One region of the Bacillus bruguierae genome, then DNA from elsewhere that is predicted to be linked to it. Evidence: riboswitches for the same ligand, from Rfam matches in the RefSeq annotation. Region 1 holds a riboswitch; each other region holds the start of a gene.

What was found. Region 1 has a riboswitch for lysine ahead of WAZ07_RS19845 (amino acid permease). Riboswitches for the same ligand answer to the same signal wherever they lie in the genome.
Region 2: it holds a riboswitch for lysine, as region 1 does, so the genes downstream of both, WAZ07_RS14465 (amino acid permease) here and WAZ07_RS19845 (amino acid permease) in region 1, are expected to answer to the same signal.
Region 3: it holds a riboswitch for lysine, as region 1 does, so the genes downstream of both, lysA (diaminopimelate decarboxylase) here and WAZ07_RS19845 (amino acid permease) in region 1, are expected to answer to the same signal.

Annotation. Positions count from the first base shown of each region.
Region 1 covers NZ_JBAWSX010000014.1:55,199-63,641, forward strand. Annotated here, with positions in the region: gene WAZ07_RS19825 (NADP-dependent glyceraldehyde-3-phosphate dehydrogenase) at 1-1,031, shown strand, start outside; gene WAZ07_RS19830 (hypothetical protein) at 1,272-1,457, shown strand; gene WAZ07_RS19835 (hypothetical protein) at 1,727-1,912, shown strand; gene WAZ07_RS19840 (hypothetical protein) at 1,971-2,300, opposite strand; lysine riboswitch at 2,566-2,745, shown strand; gene WAZ07_RS19845 (amino acid permease) at 2,878-4,296, shown strand; gene WAZ07_RS19850 (ABC transporter permease) at 4,937-6,037, shown strand; gene WAZ07_RS19855 (GNAT family N-acetyltransferase) at 6,184-6,729, opposite strand; gene WAZ07_RS19860 (GNAT family N-acetyltransferase) at 6,918-7,463, opposite strand; gene WAZ07_RS19865 (MDR family MFS transporter) at 7,737-8,443, opposite strand, start outside.
Region 2 covers NZ_JBAWSX010000008.1:50,899-59,341, reverse strand. Annotated here, with positions in the region: gene lepB (signal peptidase I) at 1-71, shown strand, start outside; gene WAZ07_RS14490 (NAD-dependent protein deacylase) at 257-997, shown strand; gene WAZ07_RS14485 (kinase) at 1,105-1,698, shown strand; gene WAZ07_RS14480 (GNAT family N-acetyltransferase) at 1,825-2,364, shown strand; gene tsaA (tRNA (N6-threonylcarbamoyladenosine(37)-N6)-methyltransferase TrmO) at 2,559-3,020, shown strand; partial or broken gene WAZ07_RS26260 (amino acid permease) at 3,213-3,358, opposite strand; gene WAZ07_RS14470 (GNAT family N-acetyltransferase) at 3,461-3,970, opposite strand; gene WAZ07_RS14465 (amino acid permease) at 4,162-5,631, opposite strand; lysine riboswitch at 5,738-5,931, opposite strand; gene WAZ07_RS14460 (hypothetical protein) at 6,093-6,296, shown strand; gene WAZ07_RS14455 (VOC family protein) at 6,391-7,194, shown strand; gene pdxR (MocR-like pyridoxine biosynthesis transcription factor PdxR) at 7,546-8,443, opposite strand, start outside.
Region 3 covers NZ_JBAWSX010000002.1:155,192-163,634, reverse strand. Annotated here, with positions in the region: gene lysA (diaminopimelate decarboxylase) at 257-1,573, opposite strand; lysine riboswitch at 1,917-2,099, opposite strand; gene WAZ07_RS04975 (DUF3888 domain-containing protein) at 2,190-2,585, opposite strand; gene WAZ07_RS04970 (LTA synthase family protein) at 2,777-4,663, shown strand; gene pssA (CDP-diacylglycerol--serine O-phosphatidyltransferase) at 4,944-5,648, shown strand; gene WAZ07_RS04960 (NAD(P)-dependent oxidoreductase) at 5,686-6,657, opposite strand; gene WAZ07_RS04955 (DUF4025 domain-containing protein) at 7,324-7,482, opposite strand; gene WAZ07_RS04950 (histidinol phosphate phosphatase domain-containing protein) at 7,628-8,443, opposite strand, start outside.

The sequences.
Region 1 (8,443 bases):
AATCTAAACTTGCAATTATTCAGCGCGCTCCGCTTGGCGTCGTTCTTGCCATCTCACCATTTAACTATCCTGTCAACTTAGCAGCTGCCAAGCTTGCACCGGCCCTTATTACAGGAAACGCCGTTATCTTTAAACCGGCTACACAAGGTGCAATTAGCGGTATTAAAATGATTGAAGCCTTGCATAAAGCAGGCCTTCCAAAAGGACTTGTTAACGTAGTAACAGGACGTGGTTCTGTCATTGGTGATTACTTAGTAGAGCATTCTGGCATCGATATGGTATCGTTCACAGGTGGTACACACACAGGAACGCATTTAGCGAAAAAAGCGGCAATGATCCCACTTGTCCTTGAACTTGGCGGAAAAGATCCTGGTATTGTACGCGAGGACGCAGACTTACAAGAAGCTGCCAAACATATTATTAGCGGGGCATTCTCTTACTCCGGTCAACGATGCACAGCGATTAAACGCGTACTTGTACATGAACATGTAGCAGATGAACTTGTTCGCTTATTAAAAGATGAAATTGCAAAGTTATCTGTTGGTTCTCCGGAACAAGACAGCACGATCGTACCATTAATCGATGATAAATCTGCTGATTTCGTTCAAAGTTTAGTAGACGATGCAGTGCAAAAAGGTGCAACTGTTGTCATCGGCAACAAACGTGAGCGTAACTTAATCTATCCAACACTTCTTGATCATGTAACGGAAGATATGAAAGTCGCTTGGGAAGAGCCATTCGGTCCGATTCTTCCAGTCATTCGCGTTTCTTCTGACGAACAAGCAATTGAAATTGCAAACAAATCTGAGTTTGGTTTACAAGCAAGTGTATTTACAAAAGATATTAACAAAGCATTTCACATCGCAAACAAAATTGAAACAGGCTCTGTTCAAATTAACGGACGCACTGAGCGCGGCCCAGATCACTTCCCATTCATCGGTGTAAAAGGTTCTGGTATGGGCGCACAAGGTATTCGTAAAAGCCTTGAATCTATGACACGCGAGAAAGTAACAGTATTGAATTTGATGTAAAGACAGAAAACCTCTTTTTTAGGTGGGCGAGAGCACCTGGCCATGCATAGTAGCGGTCAGGGCTTTTTTCTGCCACTTGCGAGGTTTCAAACAAAAAAACAAAGTAAAAAGAAGTAGAAAATAATTTCTACTTCTTTTTATATTTTATAAAAATGGTTGCTAGCACTATATTTCTCTCGCACACACTCTATATCATTTTCATATATATATATTAACTTCTGATAGAGAGGAGGCGTTCTTATGGCAGTATCAAGATTAAACGGCCTAGTGGAAGGCGACAAAATTCGTGTGTTTTCAGCAGGACGTGAAATTGACGGTCAAGGCGTTTTCATTCGCGTAGAAAACAACTTCTTAGTTTGGGTTGATAACTTTGCAAATATCAACGTTACAAGCTTAGATACAATTAGCGTTCGTAAAGTTTCCTAATTACCTATAAAATTGTTTTACACTTTCACAAAAAGACACTGGGTCTATATCAAAAGGAGTTATATTAATCCTTTTTGAATAGACTCTGTTCAGATTAACGATGCACAAACTATTCGTAAGAATTTTGAATCTATGACGTGTGAGAAAATAACAGTATTGCATGTAATGTAACTCTATAAAAATGGTTGCTAGTACTACCTCTCTCTCGCACACACTCTCTAACATTTTCATATATATATATTAACTTCTGATAGAGAGGAGGCGGACTCATGGCAGTATCAAGATTAAACGGCTTAGTAGAAGGCGATAAAATTCGCGTTTTTTCAGCAGGAAATGAAATTGACGCTCAAGGTGTTTTCATTCGTGTAGACAACAACTTCTTAATCTGGGTGGATAGCTTTGCAAATATTAACATTACAAGTTTAGATACAATTAGCATTCGTAAAGTTTCCTAATTACCTATAAAATTATTTAACCCTTTCACAAAAAGATACTGGGCCTATTCAAAAAGAGTTATACATACCCTTTTTGAATAGACTCTTTTTTTATAATACGCTTTACACTTTTTATATGACTAATGGTTAAATCATAATCTACGTTAATCCAATATAACCATTCATTTGTACACTCAATAAAGATCCCTTCTGTACTTGTTTCCCCGTCAAATACTTCTATCTTATCTCCTAACGAAAAAAGAGGAGGTAATGCACTCTTTTCTGTTTTTTTACTTACATTCGTTTGTATATTATAGAGTAACCTCATACATTGTTCTAAAGAAACTGCGAGTTCTTCATTTTGTTTTTTTAGCTCCTCTATCGGATCCGGTTTTTCACACCTGTACATTTCCTTTCCACATATAAAACAGTTTCTCTTTAACCAGCTCTCCATCCGTTTATCCCTCTCAAATAAAGTGCTCTTCATGATAAAAGCTGCACTTTCTCCTTCTTTTATATACATATTGTATGATGCAAATCCAGAAGTTGTTTCATTATTTAAAACATACTTTATTATCTCAATCATCTGATTATATTTATTTGCATTGACGAATAAAAATCCATTTGTTACCCTTGGTTATGTTAACTTTATATATAAATCCTCATTCGTATCTCGGTGAGGTAGAGGTTGCAATTATTAATAGTATGATTTGGGAGATGTGTGGCATCGCTGAACAAATCTGAAAGGAATAATTGCCGAAGCAAGAAGTATCCACAACGCTTTTTTGCTGGGTCTGCATTGAATAAGTGCAGGACTGTCACAAGCTGTTTGCTTGTGGAGAGCTATCGAGAGATATGTCCGTGGGTTTCTTAATAAGATTGAGAAGCGCGTGAACATATACGCGCTTTTTTGTTTTGTTTGGAACTTCAAACACATACATATCTCCTCGCTTGACTTGGTTATACTAATTTTGGAGGTAGTTTCTATGCAACAAAAAAAATGGGGTTTTTGGGTACTCACTGCATTTGTAGTTGGAAATATGGTCGGAGCTGGTATTTTCATGGTTCCGAGTACATTAGCACAAACAGCTAGTCCTCTTGGTGTTACATTAGCTTGGTTAACGACAGGATTTGGCGTGTTAATGTTAGCTCTTGTTTTCGGTAATTTAGCAATTCGTCGTCCCGATTTAACAACAGGTCCGCAAAGTCATGCTTATGCACTCTTTTCTTCACAAAAAACGAAAAAAATGGCGGGTTTTAGCATCGTATGGGGCTACTGGGTTGCAAACTGGGCAAGTAACGTAGCGATCATTACATCATTTGCTGGTTATTTATCGCTCTTTTTCCCAATTATGAAAGATACGCATGTATTATTTTCAATCGGAACGTTCAACATTGAAGTTGGAAAACTAATTACGTTCTCTATTTGTACCCTTTTACTGTGGGGGACACATATGATTTTAACGAACGGCATAAACGGTGCTGGGAAATTGAACTTCCTTGCAACAACAACGAAAGTAACAGGATTCCTTCTCTTCATTGTGGTAACGTTATTTGCCTTCCAAGCATCTAAACTTGGACAATGGTATACACCGATTATTGATAAAGAAGGCGTTTCACACGGACTATTATCACAAGTAAACTTAGCTGCCTTAACAACACTTTGGGCCTTTATCGGCATCGAGTCAGCTGTCTTATTATCAAACCGTGCTGTTTCACCAAAAACAGTAAAACGCGCAACTGTTACTGGCTTACTATTAACAGTTGGTATCTATTTAGGAATTACAATCTTAACAATGGGCGTTCTTCATGTCGATAAACTACAAGCATCTGAACGACCATTAGCAGATGCATTATCTGCAGCAATGGGACATGGCGGCGGAAAATTAATGGCGCTGCTTGCACTTACTTCTTTATTTGGATCCATCCTAGGTTGGGTTTTATTAAGTTCAGAAGTACCATATCAAGCAGCAAAAGAAGGATTCTTTCCATCTTTCTTTACAAAAACAAATAAAAAAGGGAGCCCGATTTATTCGCTTCGTATAACAAACATTATGTCGCAAGTGTTCCTATTCTCAACACTATCCGGGACAATTGCCGAGGCGTATACATTTGTTATTACCGTTTCAACACTTGCCTACTTAATTCCATATCTCGTTTCACCAATCTTCCAGCTTAAACTTGTTATGACAGGTGAAACATACGAAAATCAAAAAGGTTCTCGTATCATAGATGGAATCATTGCGGCTATTGCACTTATTTATGCACTATGGGTTATTAAAACAGGATCTTCTGATGTGAAAACATTCCTGCTTGGCATTGGATTATTTATCGTCGGATTTGCATTCTATCCATTAATGAAACGTGATGAGAAAAAAGAGAAACAAAACGAGCAAGTTGCCTAAAAAGGTAGCTTGCTTTTTTATGTACATATAAAGAAAGAAAACCTCTTCTTTAGGGTGGACGAGAGCATCTGGCCGTGTGTGGTAGCGGTCAGGACCTTTTTCTGCCACGTGCGGTGTGAAAACAAAAGATATTTTCCAAATTCACCCATGATATCGTGATGTGCATATGATAAAATAACAGAAAAAGGAATAAGGAGTATTTGCAACATGTTACAAGTTTTCAAAAAGAGAAGTGTTGTGCACATTATAGGATATTTATTAGGGATTCTTGGATGCGTTCTCAATTTAACTGTGTGTATTCGCAAATTTTATTTAAATATGGAAATGATAATAGCTCTTTCCTGCCTGCTCATATCGACAATTTTTGTCTTATTCGCGATTATTCTAAACCGCCCATCTCTTATGTGTTTAGCTGTCTTCCCTACTTTACCTATTATGTCTTTGCCTATAATGGTATTAATAATAGCTAATTGCATGTATATTGCAGCAAGCCTATGCATGACAACCGAACACATACCTAAAAAAGGAAAACAGAAAAATAAAAGACTAGAACATTTTCGAAAAAATGGGTATTGAGTCGCTTCGAAGACCTGTTCATATATTTCAAATCGTAACAATCTACAATATAGAGGTGGCTATAGTGACAATCGAAACACTTTGGACGAGTCGTTTCCAGCAACATCTACAAAAAATCACGATGTACTTTGCTCGTATTGTAAGTGGTCTAGTTTATAGCTTCCTTATTCTTTTTGGCACTGGCGGCTATTATTATGCAAAATTTCTTCGTTCCTTTCCATCTGAGTCTGTTGCATTAACCATTGTGATGATTTTACTTACGGTTATACTCACTCGTTCTCCCATTCGAACATTTTTACAAAAGCCAGATATCCTATATCTATTGCCGATAGAAGAAAAACTAGCCTACTATGTTAAGCGTTCTCTTTTATATAGTTATATCATGCAACTCTTTCCATTATTATGCGCGGTACTCATCATTACACCTCTTGCCCAGCAATCATTACATACAACTCCCGCTTTTTTATGCGGAGTCTTTGTCATTCTTGCTTTTATAAAGTGGTGGAATATGTACATACATTGGACATATAGAAATACAGACTTTGCTTCATACTGGTTACTTATTCGGATATTCTGCAATGCAGCTATTACATATACAATATTTCAATTCTCTTCCATTACGGTTGTAGGAAGTATACTCCTTGTCATAACGCTCTTATTTTTATATACGATGAACAAACAAAAAAGGCACATTCGTTGGGAATATTTAATAGAGCAAGAAGAACAAATGGACATGCGCTTTTATCAATTTGTACATTTCTTTACAGATGTACCGCAAATTAAACAACAAGTCAAACAAAGAAAGTGGCTCACCACCTGGATTGAACAAATCTTGTATAAAAAACAATCTCCTTTTTTATATTTGTATAGTTTATCCTTTGTACGTACTAACGATTACTTTGGTATGTATATACGATTAACTTTAGTAGGAGGCTTTCTTTCCTACTACATTCCCACCTTTATTGGAAAAGGAATCGTCACGTTATGTTTCCTATACATATCATTTTTACAACTTCGTGCTCTTTGGAATTATTTTTCGGGAAATAGTATTGTAGCATTGTATCCAGTTTCACTTGTAGAGCGAAAGCGGGCTTTTATGACGTTTATCTATAGAGTGAGTTTTATACAGTTTTTGTTCTTTTTCGGGGTTATTTTACTGAAATAAAAAGAATCCATTTTGATCACAATGGATTCTTTTTATTTCGAACATTGCCGAAGGGTCTTTATTCCCTGTCGAATCGCCGATATATTAGAAAAACCGCCGATAAATACATCATTTGCACCGATATATCGTGAAAATCGCCGATAAACTTAATTCCGAGTATAGGCAGTAGTTGGAAGCAAGGAGTAAACGTTCGTATCATATGCAACATTATTTTGATATATATAATTTCTAAGAACGCCTTCTTTTTGAAAGCCTAATTTTGTTAGTAGTACATTAGATGCTTTATTTTCTGTAAAAACAACTGCTCCAATCCGAGTTAAATGTAGCTCATGAAATCCGTATGATATAACTTTTAAAACTGCTTCAGCGGCATACCCTTTTCCCCAGTGTTCAGGTAAAAGGGCATAAGCGATTTCCGCTCTCTTATGTTCGAAAGACCAGTCATGAAATCCAATCGTTCCAATAATTCCTTCTGTTTCTTTTATTTGAATTCCCCATTTTATCCCACGTTTTTCTTTATAGTTATTTGAAAAATTCCTAATTATATTTTCAACCTGTTCTAGATCTGTTAATGGATTTTGTCCGTAGTAACGTAATACATCCTCATTTGAAAAGCAATTCAATATTCCTTGTGCATCATCTTCTATTAGTTCTCTCAAAATTAGTCTTTCTGTTTTTAAAATAGGAAACATTCTCCCACTTCCTTGTTCTATATATATTCACTTTGATTTTTTAACATACAAATCGCTACTATGTAGAATACAACATGCCCACTACTGGCCTGCTCCTTTTGTTTCAAACCTCGCATGTGGCAGAAAAAGGCCCTCCCCTAAAGAGGGGGTTTTATATCGGGTTTCAATTTACATTTATATATAACACTTTACCCATTAAATCTTCCCATCAAAATAGTATTATAGTAATTTCCATCCGATAAAATTTTATCATTTTTTAAAATCCCTTCTACTTCAAAACCGTATCTTTCATAAAGACTTTTCGCTTTATCGTTCGTTTCAAGAACATTCAAAGTGATTTTCTTAATTCCATGCGAGTCTGCCCAATTGATGGATTCTGTTAAGAAGTTCTTTCCAATACCGTATCCCCAATACTCTTGTAATACGCACACGCCAAATTCTACTTTATGAGATGTTCTTTTCAATTTGTTCCCTTCACACCTTGAAAAACCTGCAATTCTTCCATTCACTTCAGCTACTAAAAATAGATTACTCACACTGTCTGTATCCTCTTTAATGATTTTTTTAAAACCAGCTTCATCTATGTATGCTTCGCCTTTTTCTCTATCTAAATTCTCTGTTTCGCCATCTATTTGTAATCGTACTTCAGATAAATTTTTTGCATCTTCTTCCATTGCTGACCTAATCATATAACGTATATTACGACTATAAAATTCTTTTGGGCTAATTTTCATTATAATTATCTCCTATATAAATCTGTTTTAATGTTTCGACACATAATTCACCGCTATGCAGAATACAACACGCTCGCTACCGACCCGCTCTTTTGTTTCAAACCTTGCATGTGGCAGGAAAAGGCCCTGACCGCTCCATGCGCGGCCAGATGCTCTTGTCCTCCCCTAAAAGAAAGGGGTTTTATGTCGTTTTTTTAGCTTATATACATATCTTCTATCTTTCACACTTACTTTAATATAATAGAAAGGTTAATAAAACAAGTAGCCTTCTCATTATCCTATCTTCTCTACCTTCTCCCCTTGACGATGATACATATCAACTGCTTTCTTAAATAAGACAATACTACTAATTCCTATGAAGCAGTACAAGATACTCATTCCCCAAGATGCAATAACGGAACCAATCATAATGCCGAGCGTTCCAACCATCTTTGCGATTTGAAAGACCATGCCGTTTATGGCCATATAAGAACTTCTCGCATCGTCTCTTGCCATATCTGCCCGAATCGATTGGCTGACTGGCACATACATCATTTCTCCAATTGTTTGGAACAAACCTGCGAGTAATAAAACCCATAGACTGTTACTTGCTCCAAATATCGTAAATCCAATTGTATAGATAAATAAACCTGTATACAGTACTTTCCGGTCCTCAAAGTGATTCATGATTTTTACTATAAGCGCTGAAAAGAAAACGACTAGTACTGTATTTTCAGTGGAGATCCAGCTTAGCATCCGAATCCCTGTTAAGTCAAAACTATTTCCGTTCCAAAGTGAAAATGTTATCGTTTCAAATTCTTTTTGCAGACGGACACCGATATAGTTATTAATTTGAAACTCTAATGATAATGCGCATATACTTCCTAAACATAATACGATAAATGCCTTGTCTTTCACGACTACTCGGTAATTGCTCACCATATCTGTTAATACGTTTTTCTTTTCTACTTTCTTTTGAACGACATATACTTCTTCCATGT
Region 2 (8,443 bases), on a different contig from region 1:
TTTCTGAAAAGCAAATTGTAGGAAAAGGTTCGGCAGTATTTTGGCCATTGCAGCATGCTAGAGCGTTATAATAATTTTTGAAAGAAGGAATCAAAACTCATTTGCTGTTTTGATTCCTTCTTTTATTTTCATTAGAACAAACGAATGTGCAATCGATATTTATATAGTAGTCAGGATAAGTTATTAAGGAAAAATTTCCAAGTTATTGCGTATGCCTGTTATAATGAAAAAAGAATGATACATAGAGGTGAATATTGTGCAGCATTATGGAGAAGTGCGTTCTATTATTAACAATGCTAAGAAGATTACAGTGTTAACCGGAGCAGGTGCAAGTACAGAGAGTGGAATTCCAGACTTTCGATCAGCAAATGGTTTGTATGCAGATGCAAACGTAGAAATGTATTTATCAAGAGGATACTATAATCGAAATCCGAAAGAATTTTGGAAACATTATAAGGCAATTTTTCAAATTGATACATTCCATCAATATAAACCAAATAAAGGACATACGTTTCTTGCGCAGTTAGAGCAGACGGGAAAAGATATTGTAGTGTTAACACAAAATATTGATGGACTTCATCAATTGAGCGGGAGTACACATGTCATTGACTTACATGGTACGCTTCAATCTGCTCATTGTCCGAAGTGCCGTGCAAAATATAACTTACAATATATGATTGAACATGAAGTACCGCGCTGTGAAAAGTGTAATTTCATTTTGAATCCTGATGTTGTGTTATACGGAGATACATTGCCGCAATTTCAAATGGCAGTTGAAAGGTTGTATGAAACGGATGTATTACTTGTGATGGGAACGTCATTGAAAGTACAGCCTGTGGCATCCTTTCCGCAAATAGCAAAACGAGAAATAGGAGCAACAACAATACTTGTTAATAATGAACAAACAGGACAAGAGCAATATTTTGATTATGCGTTTCATGAAACAATTGGTGAATTTGTAAATGGAATTTTAGTAGGTAAAGATAGGGAAGAGTAATTGTACGGAAACCAAAATTGTTAAGGCATATAGCTTATATGTTTGAATCTCGTTAAAATTTCATTGTAGCTACTAAAAAAGAGATTTGTTTCAAAGGGGAGAGTAATATGGGGGAGAATGAAAAAATATTACTGGAAATAATTGAGAATAACGGCGTGGGCAGTCGGTTTATTTTAGGGATAGATGGTTTAAGCCGTTCTGGCAAAACAACACTCGTGAAAAAACTTAGTCATAAAATGAAAGAAAAGAAGACCTCGTTTCATGTCTTTCACATAGATGATTATATTGTAGAGCGTGAAAAACGTTACAATACGGGGAATGAGGAATGGTATGAGTATTACAACTTACAATGGGATACGGATTGGTTAAGTCGCAATTTTTTCGGTAAACTAAAATCCGCTAACCATCTTATTCTTCCTGTTTATGATGATGAATCTAATACACATAGTCAGCAGGAAGTTCAACTTTCTAATCCTTCTGTTCTTATAGTAGAAGGTGTTTTTCTGCAGCGGAAAGAGTGGAGAAGCTTCTATGATTATGTTGTATATCTAGATTGTCCGAGAAGTAAGAGATTTCTTCGTGAAAGTGAAGATACACAAAAGAACATTACAAAGTTTGAGAATAGATATTGGAAAGCTGAAGAATTTTATGTAAACACAGAAGCTCCTGACAAAAATGCAGATTTGGTTCTAAAAGGATAGGATAAAATAAACAACGCATGACCATTTCATTTCTCCATGCGTTGTTTGTGCTGTGTTTTAAAAAATTTATAATATATATATATATGTCATTTTTAATGATAAACCATAAATAAAAGGGGGATATATATGAGCACAGTTCAAAACAATATTTTTACTAATTATAATATGATACATATTCGTGCTTTCGATCGTAAGAAAGATGATATTGAAGAGTTAACCAAAGTAATAAATAAGTCATATAAAAAACTGTTGGATGTAGGTTTTAATTATTTGGCTGCTTATCAGGACTCTAGTGTTACTCTTAAAAGAATTGATAAGGCATTATGTTTTATTGCCATTTGGGATAATAAAATTATCGGTACAATTTCCTATTACTCACCAGAGAATAATAAAGGGTGCAATTGGTATAACAAAAGCAATGTAGCAGGAATAGGTCAGTTTGGAGTCCATCCTTCTTATCAATCAATGGGAGTTGGAAGAAAATTGCTTGAATTAGCTGAAGAAACGGCAACAAAAGAAGGGGTAGAGGAACTCGCATTAGATACGGCTGAGGGAGCTAGTCATCTGATTAAATACTACGGTGATAAAGGATATCGTTTTATTGAATATGTCAATTGGGAAATTACAAATTACAGAAGCATTGTTTTAAGTAAAAAATTAAAATAACTTATGACAACAAATTATATAAGGAAGACGTTCTATCGGTGAGATGATGTCAATTATTGTTGGAAAGGATTTTTTAGTAAGCATTTTTTTAGTAGATTATTAGCAAAACTTATTAAGTTAATTTAAAAAAACAAAATTTTTTTATAGTTAAATCTCTTATATAATTAAAAAAAGAAGTTTTGGGAGGGATTTATATGGAAATTATAATGAATCCAGTTGCATACGTTCATAATTCTCGTAAAGAAATGAAAGATGATAATTGGGGGAGTGTTGTGTCAGAAGTCGAACTAACTGATGAATTAAATGAATCTGCATTACAAGGAATAGAAGATTTTTCACACTTAGAAATAATTTTTTACTTTGACAAAGTATCTGATGATAAAATTCAGTATGAAGCAAGGCATCCGAGGAATAATCTTAACTTTCCGAAAGTCGGAATTTTTTCGCAGAGAGGAAAAAATAGACCGAATAAATTAGGTGTAACTACAGTTGAATTAATAGAGCATACTGGAAAGAAATTAGTGGTGAAAGGATTAGATGCAATTGATGGAACACCTATCATTGATATTAAACCTGTAATGAAGGAGTTTCTTCCAAAGAATGAAATTAGACAAGCAAATTGGTCTATCAATTTAATGAAAAATTATTGGAAATGATTTGATAGATAGAAGGTCTATCGATACGTTTGTTTTTTATTATTTACAACATTTATAGCTATTGGGCAGTACTTCAAACAAAACAAAAGCCTCCAACATATTAGTCATATATAATATGATGGAGGCTTTATTTTTTAAGTATTTTTCATATTTATGTCTTGATAATATGAATTGACAGGTTTTTTGTTGTGAAAGCTCACATTTATCTAATGAGATGACCTTTGTTTTCTTTGTAAATTTATATCCTAACCACAGCGCAAAGAAGAGAGGTAGCCGATATAGGAAATGCGTACACCGCGCCAATCGATAGATTTTCTCATAAACGCACCGTAGTATTGTTTTTGCTCCATCAGTTACACGAATGTTCATGAAACCCCAACCTTTGTTTATAGTTCTTATTCTATTATTGTAAAAACATGAGAAATAGGGAAGTAAAGGGATTACAGCTTGGAAAGTAATGATGGTACTGTAAATGTTTGTGTTAAGCATAAATCATCTCCATCCATTTTCTCAGCTGCTTGATACTGAATCCCATTCTTTTGGTAAAATTTCTCCCAGAAATGAATCGCTGTTTTATTGCTTTTTAATTGCATTACATAATAAGTTCCTTTGTTTTGTTTTAACAGTTCTAAGATTGCTTGATCTGCGATATTTTTTCCGCGGTATGCTTTTAATAAGAAAAGGTCGTTAATGCAGAAGTCTGTTTCTGGTGCCGTGAATGGTGTTTTTGCGAATAGGAGAAATCCGACATATTTTCTTTCATATGTAATAAAGTAAGGAGAAAGCTCATCTCGATTACAAATCAGTTCAAAAGCATCAAATTCAAAAAATCCATTTTCATTTGGATGAAGGGTAGGTGAGAATTCGGATAAATCATGTAAGTATAGGGCATAAAAATTCTTTAATATTTCTAGTTGTTCTGTGGAGACAATTTCTAATGCGATATTCATTTTAATCTCATCCTTTTTTAGAAAAATTTATATATAGTACACTATTCGACATAAAGTAACTATAACCTTTGAACAAGGATTCGTTCAGATAAAAAAAGGTTAGCCAACACCATTGTGTTGGCTAACCTTTATCACTTATTAACAGGCAGTAAGAGCCGATAATCAGCAGGGGATGAAGAATCTCCACCGGATTAAAGTTCTACTTTATCAAGAGGAATTACTTTTGTTTTCTTTGTAAATTTATATCCTAACCACAGCGCAAGGAAGAGAGGGAGGCCGATATAGGAAACAAGTACACCGTTCCAATCGATAGACTCGCCCATAAACGCTCCGTAATTTTGTCCTAAAATGACAATGACACAAAGTGCAAATGCGAAAATTGGACCAAATGGGTACCATTTTGCTTTATACGGTAAATCATTTAAATCTTTTCCTTGTGCAATATATGCTTTTCGGAAACGATAATGACTAATAGCGATTCCGACCCATGCAATAAATCCAGACATTCCAGATGCATTTAATAACCAAATATATACTACACCGTCGCCAAATAAGGAAGCTAGGAAAGCGACACAGCCAACTACTGAAGTTGCGATTAACGCGTTAACAGGTACGCCGCGACTATTTAATTTCCCTAAAAATTTCGGTGCTTTTCCTTGTCTTGCTAAATCCCAAAGCATACGAGTTGATGCGTACATTCCTGAATTACCGGCAGATAAAACTGCAGTTAAAATAACAGCGTTCATAACAGAAGCAGCAAATGCAACCCCTGCTTTTTCAAATATAAGTGTAAATGGACTTACTGTTACGTCACTTGCTGCAAGACTATCAGTTGTATAAGGGATCAATAGACCGATAACAAGAATTGCAAAGATGTAAAATAATAGAATACGCCAAAAGATTGAGCGAATTGCTTTTGGAATACTACGCTCTGGATCGGCAGTTTCACCAGCAGCTACACCTAATAATTCAGTTCCTTGAAATGAAAAACCAGCAGCCATAAAAACGCCGATGATTGCCATAATACCACCGTTAAATGGTGCGTCTGCAACAGTAAAGTTTTTAAATCCAACAGGCTCGCCACCCATAATACCAAAAATCATCATAAATCCAACAATTAAAAAGATAATAACGGTAACTACTTTAATAAGTGCGAACCAATATTCAGCTTCACCAAATCCTTTAACAGATAAGTAATTTAAAAGAAACATAATGACTAAGCAAATGCCACTCCAAAGAAGGGAAGGCGTATTTGGGAACCAAAACTTCATAATTAATGTTACGGCTGCAAGTTCAGCAGCAATCGTAATTGCCCAGTTATACCAGTAATTCCAACCTAATGCGAATCCAAGCGATGGATCAACAAATTTTGTCGCATATGTGCTAAAAGATCCAGCAACAGGCATGTACGCTGCTAATTCAGCTAAGCTTGTCATTAAAAAATAAACCATAATTCCAATTGCAGCGTATGCTACAAGAGCTCCACCAGGGCCAGCTGTATGAATGACACCACCGCTAGCAAGAAATAGTCCGGTACCGATTGTACCACCGAGAGAAATCATTGTAAGGTGACGAGATTTTAATCCGCGTCGAAGTTCGTTAGTTGTTTGTGCAGATTGATTTGTAGCTGTAGAGGTAACGTTAGTAGTTGCGCCGTTCATGTTCAACACTCCTTTTCTTGTAAGATAGGAAGGAGCGGGGGGAATAAAAAAACCGCCAAAGGACTTTAGCGGAGCATTTCAAAAATAGCCACCCCATCATACCTTCCGTTAAGATAGCGCCCCACGTTTACACGGTAATTTTGTAAACGTGACAGTTCTGTTCCTATTCGAAAACAGCCCCAGCATATACTTCCAGAGAAGAAGTATAAACTTCGGCAGCTTTTCCTTTTATCCAGGGTTATTGACGTTCTCTGCGTCTCGTCTAGATTACTAATAAAAGCCGCGACCTCTACCTCATCGGATTGATGAGGATTTTTCTATTACTATGATTTTTAATATATGGCAATTGTAATGATTTTCTGAAAATATTGCAAGGATTTTTTTATAGAAAAAAATGGCTATTTAAGAAAAGTGCTTTCAAAATTCATCCCGATCCTAAAAAGTATGTAATAGGTAACCTATTGAAAAAAGGTTATACAATGGTTTCGCATTGTGTTTCAAAAAATCCTTTAAAATTAATAGAAAATTCAGAAAAATATTTTTCGACAAAGCTATTTGAGATGAAATTCTTATTTCCAGGAAGAATCGCATTAAAATTAAAGGCTCCTCTTTCTAGTGGAAAAGATCCTTTAGTCTTTCAATTAGCTTTATTTTTTTCGTTATAATAAACATGAATTAACATATTTTCAGAAGATTTAAATTGCAAGAAATAATTGAAAGATAATACACTAAAAGAATAAAAGTAAGGGTGGTGAGGAGATGTTACAGTTTGATCATCTTGTTCATGTAGTTAGGTGTTCTCCAGCTGAGGTGATAAATCAAATGAAACGACATGGATTTCATGTAGTTCAAGGAGGAGAGCATACGAATTGGGGGACACATAATAGTTTATGTTATTTTGATTTAGCATACATTGAGTTTTTAGCAGTGCAAAATCAAGAGGTTGCAATTGAAGCAGAGAATCCCCTTATTCAACAAGCTATTCATAAGTTACAAATAGAGGAAGGAATGCTTCAAATTGCACTGCGTACAGAACAGATGGAAGAGCTTACTGAGAGACTGGTGGCAAAGGGATTTCATATAAAAGGTCCATTGGAAGGGAAACGTATGAGGGATGATGGAACTCTATTAAGCTGGAAAATGCTATTTATTGAACAAGAGGGAGACGGCCCCAGGTTCCCATTTTTCATTGAGTGGAGTGAATCGGATGAAAAAAGAAGGGATGATTTACAGAAAAAAGGAGTAATCTCGCCCCATAATAATCACATAATTGGAATGAAAACAGTGTTCTATGCTGTTACTAATGTAAATGAAACAAGCAAACGATGGAAAGATTTACTGCATATAGAAATGAGTCCGCCCAAAATAAATAAGGAATGGAATGCGATATCGCAAGGTTTTTCTCTTGGGAAAATAACGATTCAATTTTGCGAACCGATTGGAAATGGTATCGTTCAAAATCAATTAAAGAATTACGGTGAATTCCCATTTGCTGTAGAGTTTCAAGGAAAGGAAGAAAATATGAATGTATGTCATATACGGAATGGTATGTACATATTTTAGGAGGAATTAAACTGAATGAAAATTGCCAGAAGTACAGAAACCTACTGTACTTCTGAGTAATTTGGAAAAGGACAAAAGGTAGATTATCTTATATATAAATACAATTTTATATTTCGATATATAAATAATAGGTATTCAGAATACAACATGACCGCTACTTGCTTGCTCTCTTTGTTTTAAAATCTCGCATGTGGCAGGAAAAGGCCCTGACCGCTTCTATGCACGGCTAGATGCTCTCGTCTCCCCTAAAAAGAAATGGGTTTTTATGTCGTTTTTTTAACTTGTATATATACAAATAACTTACATGCGTTTAGTGGCTAGTAGTTGGTTAGAGAGATGTCAGAAATAATTTTATGTATGAGACAACTTAATCGCCTGTTGCAGACGAGAGATTCCTTCAGTAATGTGGTTTATATCTACTTTTCCATAAGATAGACGAATGTAACCATCTTTTGCGCCAAAAATACTGCCGGGCATAAAGGCAACTTGTTGTTTTAAACTTTGCATTATGAACTGTTTTTCATTGATAGGTTGTTGTAATTTTCCCCATATATAAATTCCTCCTGTTGGCAAGGAAAATGAGAGTTCTTTCTGGAGTGAATGTTGCAGTGCATCTGCTAACATATTTCTTTTTTGTACTAATTCAGACCGTAACTGTTGTAAATGTGCTTCAAATGGAACTGTTTCAAAAAATTGCTGCATAAGCCATTGCGGAAAAATGCTTAAGCCTAATTCCATTTGATGCCGTGCATCTGATAAGCGTTCAACAACGGACTGCGGAGCAACGAGCCAGCCAATTCGTAATCCTGGTGCTATCATTTTGGATAGAGAATGGACATAAATGACCGTTCCATTTGTATCAATTGATTTTAAGGTTGAACATGCTTGTTCTTTTTTTTCTAATGTTAATAAGCTAGACGGATCATCTTCAACAATTGGAATACGTAAATCGGCACATAAAGATAAAAGAGTTTCTCTTCTCTTCGGATGAAGGAGCGTTCCGGTCGGGTTTTGATAATTTGGATTTAAGAAAATCATTTTAATCCGATGCTTTCTGTGTAGCTCATGTACATCATCTGGATGAATCCCATGTTCATCAACTGGTAATGGGAAAATTCGAATGCCTGCGGATTGAAAAAGAGGCAAGGAATAACAATGTGATGGACTTTCAAATGCTACAGCATCGCCTGGATTTAATAAACATTGCACAATAAGATGCAGTGCTTGCTGGGCGCCGGAAGTAATCATG
Region 3 (8,443 bases), on a different contig from region 1:
TTCAATCCTAGTTTTCCGATAAAATTTATATTTTTTAAAAGAAGAAGGAGTTATTCACCTAAAAACTCCTTCTTCAACTAAACAAGAACGTATTTATCCCGCTATTCGTGGGCAGTAAGATCCCCAGCCTCAAGATTGAGGGAGCCACTTCCGCTTTTCTAAAGAAGATAGGTGAGGGATCACTGCTGGCATGTGCAAGGTTGGGTAGGCTTTCCATCAGTGGGGGATGCCCCCCCACACTGATGGAAGTTTCACTTTACACAAATTCCTTTACACGTATGCGATCGTTCCCGATAATATTTTCATACGATTCCCTCTCAACAACAACATGAGATTTTCCATTTTCCGCAAACACAACTGCTGGTCGACGGATCCGATTGTAATTATTCGCCATCGAATAACCATATGCCCCTGTACAAGAGATAGCCAAGAGATCACAAGAAACAACTTTAGGGAGCGCTACATCCCAAATGAGCATATCCCCGCTTTCACAACACTTCCCTGCGATTGAAACAACCTCTTCGGCAGATTCATTCGCTCGGTTTGCTAGCAATGCTTCGTAACGAGCTCCGTAAAGTGCTGGTCGAAGGTTATCTGTCATTCCTCCATCAACTGATACATATTTACGAATGCCTGGAATATCTTTAATCGCTCCCACTGTGTACAAAGTTGTTCCTGCATCACCAACAATACTACGACCTGGTTCTACCCAAATTTCTGGAAGTGGATATCCACATGCTATAAACTGCTCGCGCACCGCATCTGTCACAGCTTGCACATATTCACCAAGAGCAAGCGGTGTATCTCCTTCCGTATAACGAATTCCAAAACCACCGCCTACATTTAATACAGAAGCTACGTAATCCATTTCTTTTCTCACTACTTCTAAAAATTTGTGAAGCACTTCAATTGCACGAACAAATCCTGCTGTCTCAAAAATTTGCGATCCAATATGAGAATGAATTCCCAGCACATGGTAATTTGATTTTTCTAATGCACGTTTCATTGCTTGTAATGCATGCCCCGTTGAAATACCAAAGCCAAACTTGGAATCATCTTGACCTGTTGTAATATATTCATGGGTATGCGCTTCTACTCCTGGAGTCACACGAAGCAGAACGCTTGCAACTTTCCCGTATTCTTCTGCCAAATCATGCAATACTTCTAGTTCCAAAAAATTGTCTACAACGAAACATCCGATGTTAGCTTCTAGTGCCATTCTCATCTCTTCTTCTGTTTTATTATTACCATGGAAATGGATACGATCAGCTGGAAATCCTGCTTGCAGCGCTGTATATAACTCTCCGCTAGACACAACATCAAGCGACATATTTTCTTCAGCAGCTAATCGGCACATTTCCATGCACAAGAACGCTTTGCTCGCATATGCTACTTGATAAGAGAACCCACTTTCTTTAAAAGCATGATGGAATGCACGACATTTCTCACGAATCGCTGCTTCATCATATACATAAAGAGGTGTTCCATATGTTTTTGCAAGTTCAGTAGCATCGCATCCTCCAATTTCTAAGTGCCCTTGCTCGTTAATGTGGCTTGTGCCGTGTAAATACATGTGAATTCCTCCCTTTTCTCTCAAAAACATCTATATATCCATTTTAATTTTTCGACAGCTTTGTCTAGCTCTGCCTCCTAGGCAAAAAGCGCCTCTATGTCAGAAGCTCCATCCCCCTCTTGTTCTGAGCGAGCCGCTTCCGCTTTTCTTTAAGATCCAGCGGCTAGAACAGTCGGTGGCTTCGCGTCTTCCGAATCTTGAGGTGGGGGTCTTACTGCCCACGAATAGCGGGATAAACAAAAAAACGCGCGGAACAATGTTCACACGCGTTTCTTATTAGAAGAATATACGATGAAAAAATAAACTTGTTGTTATTTTCTCAAATAAGAAACCGCATCAAACATCTCCAAATAGCTCTCCATAAGTCAAAAACTTATGACAGTACTACATTTATTTAATGCAGTCCCAATATATGAATAAAGTGGGTACTCATATATTTCGGCGATAATCCCTTTCAGACTATGATCATGAATACCACTTTATTTCCTATAGCTTACTTTTGATTATCGCGGCCTCTACCCTTGAGTGTAGATGAGGTAAGTCTATTTAATTTTCAATCGTCTTTTTTATTGCTATTAACAATAGCAAATGAGTAATTTATTTGTCAAATACTTTTTTAAATTGGTTTACGACAATTTATTTTCGTATTATCTGGTAAGCGCTTTACACCTATATTCTTCACAGTCCATTCACCATCATCATTTTCAAAGGTAATTGTTACTTTTTCAAACGGTGGGAGTTTTTTCCCTCCTATTCCTGGCTCGTATTTAATTATTTCAATAGAAGCACGGAACAAATATGTACCGCTGTACATTTTTTTCATACTAACGATTGTCGGACATTCATATGGCTTTTGTTTTCCATAATACTTTTGAATCGCTTCATTTATTCTCGGAAATAGCACCGAATAAAGTGCATCTTCTAATAATAACGGTTCATGTTCAGCCAAAAAAGGAGCTGGATTTCCAAGTAAAATGAAGCAGCTCACTATAAAACAACATATTTTCTTCATAGTACTCCTCCACTTTTCTATCGATGACATTATTTTATCCAGCTTCCCTTTTTCTACCCAATTATGAGAAAAGCATCCACAAATTCACTATGTTTTTATATAATAGTACACATAGTAAAAAAACATAGAGATATGTAACCGGTTATATACAGAAACGAACGGTTACTTGTAGGTAGTAGGAGGAACCCAATATGATGCAACACTTGTTTCCAAAAGTACGATTCGCTCTCATAGCAGTCGTCCTATTATGGATCAAAACATATATTGTATACAAATTAGCTTTTGATATGAAGATCAATAACGCTTTCGAACAAATCATGTTGTTCTTTAATCCGTTAGCTTCATTATTATTATTTTTCGGTTTCGCTTTATTAGCAACAAAACATCGAAATCGTATCATTATAAGTATTAGTATGGTGTTATCATTTATTTTATTTGGCAACGCCATGTTTTATGGGTTTTACAATGACTTTGTAACATTCCCAGTATTATTTCAAACAAATAACATGGCTGATTTAGGAACGAGTATAAAAGAACTATTTACATATAAAACACTTCTTTTATTTGCAGATACCATTATTTTGGCCATATTATCTCGGAAATTCCCTAGTTTTTGTGACACAACTCCTCTATCGAGAAAAGAAAAACAAATATTTTTTAGCGGTGTAACAGCAGCATTAGCCCTGCAAATGGTTATTTCAGTTATTTATAAACCACAACTCTTTTCGCATTCATTTGATCGCCAAACTGTTGTGAAAAATCTTGGCTTATATACGTATCATATTTATGATATTGCGCTGCAATCGAAATCTTCGGCCCAGCGTGCCTTCGCAAGTGGAGATAGCTTTTCTGAAATTGATAACTATGTGAAAACAAAAGATAGACAAGCAAATAAAGATTTATTTGGCGTAGCAAAAGGAAAAAATGTTATTTTAATCTCAATGGAATCTACACAAAGTTTTGTCATCAATCAAAAAATAAATGGAAAAGAAATCACACCATTTTTAAATGACTTCATTAAAGAAAGCTATTATTTCAATAACTTTTATCATCAAACAGGGCAAGGGAAAACCTCAGACGCCGAATTTATTATTGAAAACTCTTTATATCCGCTTGATCGCGGCTCTGTTTTCTTTACACATGCTAATAATGAATATACAGCTACACCAGAACAACTCAAAAAACATGGATATTACTCTGCTGTATTTCATTCAAATGATAAAACATTTTGGAATCGCAATTTGATGTATCCTGCACTCGGATATGATCGCTATTTCAATTTGCAAGACTATACAAATGCAGAACAAATGTCTGTTGGTTGGGGATTAAAAGATAAAGAATTTTTCGAACAATCTATTCCAAAATTAAAATCCTTACCACAACCGTTCTATACGAAATTCATTACATTAACAAACCATTTTCCATTTTTGCTGCAACCGGAAGATCAATTCATTAATGAATTTAATTCAGAAAGCGGCGTTGTAAATCGTTATTTTCCAACTGTACGTTATACAGATGAAGCAATAAAATATTTTATTGAACAATTAAAAAAAGAAGGATTATACGATAATTCGATTATCATTATTTACGGAGATCATTATGGTATTTCTGAAAACCATAATGCAGCTATGGCCCAATTTTTAGGAAAAGAGACTCTTACTCCTTTTGATACGATGCAGCTACAAAGAGTACCGCTCATCATTCACATTCCTGGTCAAAAAGGACAAGTCATTTCAAAAGTTTCTGGACAAATTGATGTGAAACCAACACTTCTACATTTACTCGGTATAAAAACAAACCATTCTATTGAATTTGGTACAGATTTATTTGAAAAAAATGATGAACCACTTATGGTTATGCGTGACGGAAGCTTCGTAACAAATGATTATCTGTATACAAAAAATGTATGCTACAACAAAAAAACTGGTGAACCGACTGATATTACTATGTGTCAACCATATATCGAAAAGGCAAAAACAGAGTTAAATTACTCTGATAAACTCATTTACGGTGATTTATTACGATTTGATTCACATAATCGATATAAGACTGGCACGATGATAACGAAATTTGAATAAGAAAATAACCTTCGAACGATAACGATTCGAGGGTTATTTTCTATATACATATAAATCCAAATAAAAAACAACATACATATAATACGATAGCTTTGAATGAAACAAATTAAAAAGCAAGTACAGTTATTACTTTCAGACTTACAACAAATAAAAAATACGCTGAAATCTTTCTCAAAACGAAGAATTTTTTCGACGATTATAGGAAATTTATGTTATGATAAAAAAGATAAACTTTCATAAACTAATCAAGAATCTATAATAGAAAGCAAGGGATCAGATTTTGTACAGAGCAGCCATTCCAAACCTATTTACGCTCGGAAATTTATATAGTGGATTTCTATCCATCGGCTATGCTTCATTAGGATACTACAAATCAGCGGCAATTTTAGTTTTAATCGGAATGATGTTAGATAGCCTTGATGGAAGGATTGCACGCCTACTTCGTGTCGATTCACAGCTCGGAAAAGAACTTGATTCATTAGCAGACGTTGTTACATTTGGTGCTGCTCCCGCTGTATTGATGTATTACACATCCTTCTCTAATTACGGTATTATCGGATTATACATAGCAGGACTCTTCCCTCTATTTGGAGCATACAGATTAGCTCGCTTCAATGTTACACCATCATCAACATCAATGAAATACTTTACTGGTGTACCAATTACAGCTGCAGGTGGTCTTGTTGCCTTCCTTACTTTATTTTCACATACGATTCCAAAAATCGTACTTATTACAGTATTCGTGACATTCGCTTTTCTTATGGTTAGTCGCATTCGTATTCCAAGTATGAAAGATGTACCGATTCCAAAATATAGTATTATTGTGACACTCTTTTTAATTGGAATCATTTATACGATGTATAAAACGAGCTTCGGTAATATTTCAGTGTTTTTATTCATCGCTATTCCGCTTTATATTTTGTATATGTTATCTCAATTTCTTAGACAACGCCCATCACAAAAAAAGCGAGCAAACAAAGAATAAACAAAGAATCCTTCCTATCATAAGGAAGGATTCTTTGTTATTTCGTCACAAGTTCTTTTTTATACACTGGAGTTAACGGTTCATTTCCTTCTAATACCGCTAAAATATTGCGTACTGCCATTTCTGCCATTGCATCACGCGTCTCAATCGTTGCGTTTCCAATATGCGGTGTTAACACAACGTTTGTTAATTCTTTTAATCTCTCTGTAATTTTCGGTTCAAATTCAAAGACATCAAGAGCTGCTCCTTCAATTTCCTTTGTTTCTAATGCAAATGCAAGCGCCTCTTCGTTCATAATCGGACCACGTGCCGCATTAATAATATAAGCTGTTTTCTTCATTAGTCTAAACTGTTCCTCATCAATCATGTGATGCAACTTCGGATTATAAGCACAGTTAATGGTAACAAAATCCGCTGTTTGTAATAGTTCTTCCAGCGTTACATATGTTGCCCCTAATTCTTGCTCCGCCCTATATTTACGACTTGGCCCTGTATACACAATGTTCATCCCAAAGGCATTTGCTCGCTTGGCTACCGCTTTTCCGATTTCTCCAAGGCCAATAATGCCAATCGTTTTGCCGTATACTTCACGCCCTAAGAAAAAGAGCGGTGCCCAGCCATTAAAACCAACTGTACGACATAGTGTATCTCCTTCTGGAATACGGCGCGCTGCCGCTAACAAAATTGCAAATGTTAGCTCTGCTGTTGCCTCTGTTGAAACTTTTGGTGTATTCGTAACCGCTATGTCCTTTTCCACCGCATATTTATAATCAATATTGTCATATCCAGCACCGTAGTTCGCAATAATTTTCAAATACGGTGCTGCATCGATGACTTCTTTCGGAACTTTTGTTGAAAGCAAGCTTAATAATACATCTTTATCTTTTACACGCGCTACTAGCTCTTCTGTGCCAATCAATTCTTCTTTATCATACATTTCCACTTCATGATCTCGTAACAACTGTAGTCCGATTTCTGGAATTTTTCCTGCTATTAAAATTTTCGCCATGTTTAAGCATCCTTTCTTTTTTACGCACAGTAAAACCTCATCATCTTTGGATAAAGTGAAACTTTAATCAGTGAGGGTTTTCTTCATCCCCCGCTGATTATTAGCCCTCCCAATCGGGCTTTTACGGGCAGTTTATCTCCCACCTAACTTCTTAAGAAAAGCGGAAGTGGCTCGTTCAGAATGTGAGGGGGATGGAGCTTCTGACGTAGAGGGTTTTTTTACCTCGTAGGAAGAAGCGAAGCCACCGAACATTCTAGCCACTGGAGCTGGACAATGCTTTCGCTGAATTTTGAGGTGGGAGTATTACTGCCCAAAAATAGCGGGATAAAAATATGCCCATTCAATATTATTGTAAAAAATTCCGTCGAAAAAAAACAAGGAATTTGATTAAACTATATAAATTCGTTTTAATTGTTCTACATATACGTTGCGGTTATGTGGAACAAAAGATGACAAGCACTCGTTTTTTCTCTTTGCTTTATCACCGTACGTGGCAGAAAAAGGCCTTGAACGTTTCTATGCATGGCCAAATCCTCTCGCCCATCTAAAACAAAGGAGGATTTTTATGTCCTTTTTTCAATTTGTATTCATATATTTTTATCACCTTTCTTTACAAAAACATGGAAAAAAGGCTGAATACATTCAGCCTTTTTTCCATGTTTCATTTTATTGGTCTCTTCCTTGTCCTAACTTCACATCAATTGTTCCTTCTGCTACCGTATCACTAATTTGTTCTTGTATAATCGCTTGCTCTGATTGATCTTTTTGCAAGGCATTGCTCTCATTCGTTAACTTCCCAGTATCTTTATATTGTTGTTTCGCCATAAGAAAATCCTCCTTTTTTGTTCAACATTAGTGTAAACAAAAAAGGAGATTTTCATCCCGCTATTCGCGGGCAGTAAGCCCGATTGGGCGGGCTTTCCATCAGTAGGGAATAAACCCTCCCCCTACTGATGGAAGTTTCACTTTATCACAAAACATTCTCTTCTACATATTCGAGCGGTTTCATGTTCCGGATTCTTTTTTCAAATGTTGCAACATGCGTCACACCATGATTTCGAAGTGTTTCTATATTTTCTTGTACATAACTACCTAAATCATTTGGGAAATGCGCATCCGAAGAAATTGTAATCGGAACACCATATTGTACTAAGCGCTGTAAAAACAAAGGGCTCGGACACATTTCTCTTACAGGATATCGATAATATAATCCAGCATTCACTTCCGTAGCTGTATTCGTTTCAATCAAAGCTTTCGCAATTTTTTCGTAATATGGTAATTGCTCATTTTCATCTATGCGATAGTTAAACACTTTTATGTTATCTAAATGCGCAACAATATCAAATAAGCCAGAACGTATTGCTTTTTCTAACGTTTGAAAAAATGTCTGATATAACACATGCAAATTATGTTGTCTAAAATAATCGTCTGTATCCGGATTATCAAATCCCCATCCATTAATAAAATGAACAGAACCAATAACATAATCCCAATTTCCTAATGTTAATAACTTTGTCAGTTCTTCTTCCCCGCCGATGAAATAATCTGCTTCTAGCCCAAGTCGTAACGTCACGCCTCGTTTTCTCCATCTTTCTTTCGCATCTTCAATTGCGCTTGTAAAGTTTATAATCGATTCCATCCTCACTTGATCTAACCATTCTTTTTGCAGCCGCCCCAGTTCTGTATTACGAATATCGACGTAGCGTTCATAGTATTCCTTCGCTTCATAGAAACGATATAAGTGATCAACAATGCCAACTTCTTGCAAGCCTTTACGCACAGCTTC